2 regions of the Streptomyces sp. NPDC001443 genome follow, and region 2 is predicted to be linked to the other one. Evidence: predicted binding sites of a transcription regulator. Region 2 holds the regulator's gene; the other holds the start of a gene.
What was found. The regulator HspR, encoded in region 2, represses chaperone genes until heat shock. The targets are predictions, from matches to a motif close to TTGAGNNNNNNNNNCTCAA.
Positions count from the first base shown of each region.

Region 1: a site for HspR is predicted at 1,105-1,123, ahead of lon (endopeptidase La). Genes of this name have one in related genera too.

Region 1 is NZ_JBSFIA010000003.1:54,397-57,805, forward strand. It holds gene lon (endopeptidase La) at 1-1,082, opposite strand, end outside; gene ACWC24_RS05225 (GNAT family N-acetyltransferase) at 1,320-2,105, shown strand; gene ACWC24_RS05230 (rhomboid-like protein) at 2,118-3,089, opposite strand; gene ACWC24_RS05235 (spermine/spermidine synthase domain-containing protein) at 3,337-3,409, shown strand, end outside.
Region 2 is NZ_JBSFIA010000002.1:235,862-239,270, reverse strand. It holds gene ACWC24_RS03890 (sugar ABC transporter substrate-binding protein) at 1-875, opposite strand, end outside; gene ACWC24_RS03885 (heat shock protein transcriptional repressor HspR) at 1,323-1,775, opposite strand; gene dnaJ (molecular chaperone DnaJ) at 1,781-2,962, opposite strand; gene grpE (nucleotide exchange factor GrpE) at 2,999-3,409, opposite strand, start outside.

The DNA of each region.
Region 1 (3,409 bases), on a different contig from region 2:
CCACCGCGCCGGCCGCCGATGACACCCAGGCCACGGTCCGTACGGCGCTTGCGCACCGCCAGGTACTCGGTGATCCGCTCCTTCACGTCGTCCAGACCGGCGTGCTCGGCGTCCAGGACCGCCTTGGCGCCCTGGATGTCGTAGGCGTCCTCGGTCCGCTCGTTCCAGGGGAGTTCGAGGACGGTGTCCAGCCAGGTGCGGATCCAGGAACCCTCGGGCGACTGGTCGCTGGACCGCTCCAGCTTGTCGACCTCCTTCAGGGCCGCCTCGCGGACCTTCTCGGGGAGGTCGGCGGCCTCGACCCGGGCGCGGTAGTCGTCGGACTCCTCGCCCTCCTTCTCGCCGTTCAGCTCCCGCAGCTCCTTGCGCACGGCCTCCAGCTGGCGCCGCAGCAGGAACTCGCGCTGCTGCTTGTCGACACCCTCCTGGACGTCCTTCGCGATCGTCTCGGCCACGTCCTGCTCGGCGAGGTGGTCGCGAAGCTGCTGGGTGGCGAGCTTCAGCCGGGCCACCGGGTCGGTGGTCTCCAGCAGCTCCACCTTCTGCTCGGTGGTCAGGAACGGCGAGTAGCCGGAGTTGTCGGCGAGCGCGGAGACGTCGTCGATGGCCTGCACCCGGTCCACGACCTGCCAGGCGCCGCGCTTGCGCAGCCAGGCGGTGGCCAGCGCCTTGTACTCCTTGACCAGTTCGGTGACGTGGCCGGGCAGCGGCTCGGGCGCACTCTCGTCGATGCGCGTCGCCTCGACCCACAGGGCCGCGCCCGGTCCGGTGGTGCCGGCACCGATGCGCACGCGGCCACGACCGCGGATCAGCGCGCCCGGGTCGCCGTCGGCCAGCCGTCCCACCTGCTCGACGGTGCCGAGCACACCGGTGGCCGCGTACGCCCCGTCGATCCTCGGCACCAGCAGCACCTTGGGCTTGCCGGGCTCCGAGCGTGCGGCGGCCTGGGCGGCCTCCACCGCGGCCCGCACGTCGGCGTCGTTCAGATCCAGCGGCACCACCATCCCGGGCAGCACGACCTCGTCGTCGAGCGGCAGCACAGGCAGAGTGAGCGATGTGAACGCACTGGACTCAGCAGCCATGATCTCCCCTTCGGCAGTCAAGTTGAGCTATGCCGACTCAATGCACCTGAGCCCCCGAATGTTCCCCACCGGCTGTTCGCTCTGAGCGATCGCCCCTGCCGCAACGGGTGACACCCGGCACAACACCGCCGACCCCCGTCTCCTTCCGCCTCCTCGCCTCCTCGCCTCCTCGCCTCCTCGCCTCCTCCGCGAAGAGGTGTTGCCCGCGCCCGGGCCCCCGCCCGTACGTTCTCCCCCATGACGGAGACCCAGGAGACCCAGAGCCTGCTCGACGCCTACGACGCCCAGCGCTGCACCCCGCCGCCCGGAGTCGCGTACGAGTACGACGGCCCGCTGCTCCGCCTCGACCTCGGCTTCCGCGGCTTCGTCACCGGACCGCGCGATCTGGGCGGCCTGCGGGGCCGGGAGGTCGACGAACTGATCGCACGGCAGCGGGACTTCTTCGCGGCCCGCGGGCAGGCGGTGGAGTGGAAGGTCCGCGGGCACGACAGCCCGGCCGATCTCACGGACCGGCTGACCGCGGCGGGCTTCGTGCCCGAGGCGCGGGAGACGGTGCTCATCGGATCCGTGGCGCAGTCGGCGGGCGCGCCCGCCGTGCCGGACGGGGTCACCGTGCGGCAGGTCACCGCGGACGCCGACCTGCGCCGGGTGGCGGCCCTGGAGACGACGGTCTGGGGCCTGGACCTGAGCTCGATCGCCGACGACCTGATCGGGCGCGTCGCCCGCGCTCCGGAGGAGATCGCCGTCTTCGTCGCCGAGGCGGCGGGCGACGTGGTCTGCGCGGCCTGGCTGACCTTCCGTCCCGGCAGCGAGTTCGCCTCGCTGGCGGGCGGCTCGACGCTCGCCGAGTGGCGCGGCCGGGGGATCTACCGCGCCCTGCTGGCCGCCCGCGCCGAGATCGCCGCCGCCCGCGGAGTCCGCCATCTGCACGTGGACGCGTCCGACGACAGCGGGCCCATCCTGCGCAGGCTCGGTTTCCGGGCGGTGACCACGACGACTCCGTACGTGTGGTCGCCGCGGTAGGCCCTCGAAGGATCAGCGTGCCGTGGCCGCGCGGACGCGGTGCCGGCGGCGCGTCAGCGGCCAGGTGGCGCAGCCGATCGCCAGGGACATCAGGTGCCCCCAGTTCGTCATGGGGTCCGCGAACCCGATCAGGTCGCGCACCAGCATCGCGGCGAACACCACGAGCACCGGCCGGCCCAGCCACGGCGCGAGCAGGCCCGCCAGGGCGCCGACACCGGCGGCCACGCCGAAGCTGATGCCGTAGTCGAGGCGGTGCAGGGAGCTGACGGGGAGACGGCCGACCAGCACGGCGAGGCCCACCGGAACCTCGGTGGCGAGGGTCGCCGTGACGTGCCCGAGCAGGAAGACACCGGCCGTGCGCAGCCCTCCTATCCGTCGTTCCAGGGCGGTGAGGACGAGCACACAGCAGATCGCGTAGACGGACAGGACCCCGCCCGCGATCCACAGAGCGCTGGCCAGCAGGACCAGCACGGGGGTGCGTACGAGGTGCGCCACGTCGGTGCTGGAGCCCTGGTGGAGGGTGTGCACCAGGGCGGGATCGGCGTAGGCCGTGATCAGTGAGGTGACGGCCAGGACGGCCGTGAAGGCGAAGGCGAACGGCGTTCCGGTGGGAGTGGGGAGCAGCCGCCAGGGACGCAGCCGCGGACGCGCCCCCGCGGCCGGCCCTCCGGTCGACCTCCTGATCGAACCCCCGGTCGAACCCTTGGCCGGCCCCCTGGCCGGATCCGCCGCCGGGCGCGCTTCGGGCGTCGCCGCGTACGGGGCCCCGGACGCCACCCCCGCGTACGGGGCCCCGGATGCGCTCGCCACGGCCGGGGCCCCGGATGCGCTCGCCACGGCCGGGATCCACTGTCTGGGCATCCCGCCCAGCGCAGCGGAGGTGTCCGCGCGGGCCGGGCCCGCAGCCACGGCCTCCGGACCGGAGGCGTCCGGGAGGGAGTCGTCCGGATCCGCAGGGGAGGCGGCGGTCGCAGTCCGTTCCACGGTGAGGCGCTCCTTCCGGTTCGCCCCCACCCTTCGCGCACCACGGGGTCACTGTCTATGACCGGCGCCACGCACACGCCGATTCACAGCAACCTCCAATGCGGCACTCGCGTCCGGCCCGGCGCGGTGCGGCACAGGAGCGGTACCCGGCGGCGGCGCTCGCGTACCGAGATGACTCCACGCGGGTGTGCCCCTGCACCGGAGCAAATCCTCCAACGATCCGTCAGCAAAGTGCCAGGATGGGCGGATGCCCACGCCATACGACGCCCCCCAAGTCCTGGACCGCCGCGAGGGCCCGTACGGCGAGGTCGTACTGCGCC
Region 2 (3,409 bases):
ATCTGCGCGGCGGCCTCGGCCTCCTCCGGGTACGACTTGTAGACGCTCATGTACTGCTGGCCGGCGACGATCCGCTGGACACCCGCGAGCTCCGCGTCCTGGCCGGTGATCGGCGGCATGTTGCTGACACCCGCGGCCTGGAAGGCCTTGATGACACCGCCGGCCATGCCGTCGTTGGCCGCATAAACGCCGGCGATGTTGCTCTTGCCGATCCGCTCGATCGCCTTGGTCATCTTGGCCTGGGCCACGTCGGGGTTCCAGTCCTTGGTGTCCCAGGTGTCGGCGATGACCACCTTGCCGTCGAGCTCGGAGAGCGCGCCCGCCTTGAACTGCTTGGCGTTCGGGTCGGTGGGCGAACCGTTGACCATGACGATCTTGCCGGAGGTGTTGTCCACCTGCTCGGCCAGGGTGCGCCCCTGCACCTCGCCGACGAGCTCGTTGTCGAAGGAGATGTACGCGTCGATCGGGCCCTCGGACAGACGGTCGTAGGCGATGACCGGGATGCCCGCGTCCTTGGCCTTCTTCACCATGGCCGCGATGGCGTGCGAGTCGACGGCGTCCAGCAGGATGATGTCGACCTTGTCGTCGATCATCTTCTGCATCTGGGTCGCCTGCACGTCCGCGTCGGAGCCGGCGTTGGCGTACGCGGTCCGGCCCTGGTTGTTGGTCAGGGAAGCGACCTTCGCCTTGATGATGGGGTAGTCGAAGTCCGCGTAGCGCGTGTTCGTCTTCTCCGGCATCAGGATGCCCACCGTGACGTCGTTGCCCTTCGTCGGGCTCGCTTCGGCAGCGCTCCCCGATGCGTCGAGCATGCCGCAGCCTGCCAACGAGAGGGTCATGGTGGACGCGGCCACGGCTATGGCGATACGACGCATTCGGGGGCTCACTTCAAGTGCGATCCGGACATGGGTACGGCATGGTGACCCAGGTGTCTGAAAAGCCAACGCGTCAACAACGGTCGGCGTCAAGCCGAAGCACTTAACGAGATAGCAACATCATGCTCCGCTTCGCTCACAGTCGGTCGTGAACGCCCTGATCATTCTTCGCCAAACACCCTTTTACGGCCCCTTCACCCAATGGAAGTTCACGGAAAAGTAAAGTTTCACACAGTCCATCACCGCTCGGTCGAACCATGATCACGAAGGGTGTCGGCAGCCGCCCCGACAGGGTCGGGGCGGGCGGGACGAACCCGGCCGAACGGTGCGGCGCCGCGCCGACCGCCGCCGGGTTCCCGCCACCGGCCGCACGCGAAGGGGCCCGGGAGACATCTCCCGGGCCCCTTCACACACGTGCCGTCGCGTCGTACCGCCGCGTCGCGGCCCTCAGTCCGAGGACCCCGGCCGCTTCGGCCGCCACACCACCAGCGCGCTGGTCTGCTGGACCTCCTGGTACGGGACCAGGTCCCGCCGGTAGGAGGCGTGCACCGCGGCCTCGCGCTGTCGCATCGCGGCCGCCGCACCCTCCAGCGCCGCCTCCATCTCCGCCACGCGGGACTGGAGCGCCGCCACCTGGTTCTCCAGTTCGATGATCCGCTTGATACCGGCCAGGTTGATGCCCTCGTCCTGCGACAACTGCTGGACGGTGCGCAACAGTTCGATGTCGCGGGCCGAGTAGCGCCGGCCCCGTCCGGCCGTGCGGTCGGGGGAGACCAGACCCAGACGGTCGTACTGACGCAGCGTCTGCGGATGCAGACCGGAGAGCTGGGCCGCCACCGAGATGACGTAGACCGGGGTCTCCTCGTTCAGTTCGTACGGGTTGCGCCGACGGCCGTCCATCACGCTCAAGCTCCCTTCGCGGCCTCGAACAGCTCCGCCCGCGGGTCCTCCCCCGCGGTCGCCTCGCGATACGCCTCCAGTGCGTCACGAGCATTCCCCGACAGATCCTTCGGAACACTCACCTCGACGGTGACCAACAGGTCGCCGCGGGTGCCGTCCTTGCGGACCGCCCCCCTGCCACGGGCGCGCATGGTGCGGCCGTTGGGGGTGCCCGGGGGGAGCTTCAACGTCACCGGCGGACCACCGAGGGTCGGGACCCGCACCTCGCCGCCGAGTGCCGCCTCCGTGAACGTCACCGGGACGGTGACGGTGAGGTTGTCGTCCTTGCGGCCGAACACCGGGTGCGCGTCGACGTGCACGACGACATACAGGTCGCCCGCCGGCCCGCCCCGCTCACCGGGCGCGCCCTTGCCGCGCAGCCGGATCCGCTGCCCGTCGGTGACGCCCGCCGGGATGCGGACCTGCATGGTGCGCGAGGACTTGGCACGGCCGCTGCCCTTGCACTCCATGCAGGGGTGCTCGGCGATCAGGCCGCGCCCCTTGCAGTCCGGGCAGGGGTCCGTCAGCGAGAAGCCGCCGCCGGAGCCCCGCGCCACCTGTCCGGTGCCGACGCAGGTCGGGCACACCCGCGGGGTGCCGTTCTTGTCGCCGGTGCCGGAACAGGCCTTGCACGCCTGCTGCGAGGTCATCCGCAACGGGACCGTCGCGCCCTCGATCGCCTCCGTGAAGCTGAGCGTGACCTCGGTGTCGATGTCCTGGCCGCGCCGGGGCTGGGTGCGCGTGCCGGTGCCCGCGCCACCCCGGTTGAACAGGCCCCCGAAGACGTCGCCGATGCCGCCGCCGAAGCCGCCGGCACCACCGCCGCCCTGCGGGCCGCCGCCGAAGAGGTCGCCCAGGTCGAAGTTGAAGTTGCCGCCGCCCGCGCCCGGTCCCGGGCGGAACCCGCCGGCACCGAAGAGGGCGCGGGCCTCGTCGTACTCCTTGCGCTTCTTGGGGTCGCCGAGGACGTCGTTCGCCTCGGAGATCTCCTTGAACCGCTCCTCGGCCTTGTCGTTGCCCTTGTTGGCGTCCGGGTGGAACTCGCGGGCGAGCTTCCGGTACGCCTTCTTGATCTCGGCCTCGGTCGCGTCCTTGGGGACGCCGAGAACCTTGTAGTAGTCCTTCTCGATGAAGTCCTTGGTGCTCATCCCCGACGCCCCTCCTTCCGCTTCCGTGTCTGAGCGTCAGCCCTCGTCCGGGCCACCGCTCTCCTTGTCGTCACCCGTCTCGGCCGAGTCCTCGGCCTTGACCGTCTGCGCCCCCGGCTGGGGCTCGGCCACCGCCACCCGCGCGGGGCGGATGGTGCGCTCGCCGAACCGATACCCGGGCTGCAGAATCGCCACGCACGTCGTCTCGGTGACGTCCGGTGCGTAACTGTGCATCAGGGCCTCGTGGATCGTCGGGTCGAAGGGCTCGCCCTCCTTGCCGAACTGCTGCAGACCCATCTTCGCCGCGACGGTCTCCAGCGACTCCGCGACGGACTTGAACCCGCCGACCAGCTCGCCGTGGTCCCGCGCGCGCCCGATGTCGTCGAGCACGGGCAGGAGCTCGGTCAGGAGGTTCGCGATGGCGATCTCCCGGACCGCGATCCGGTC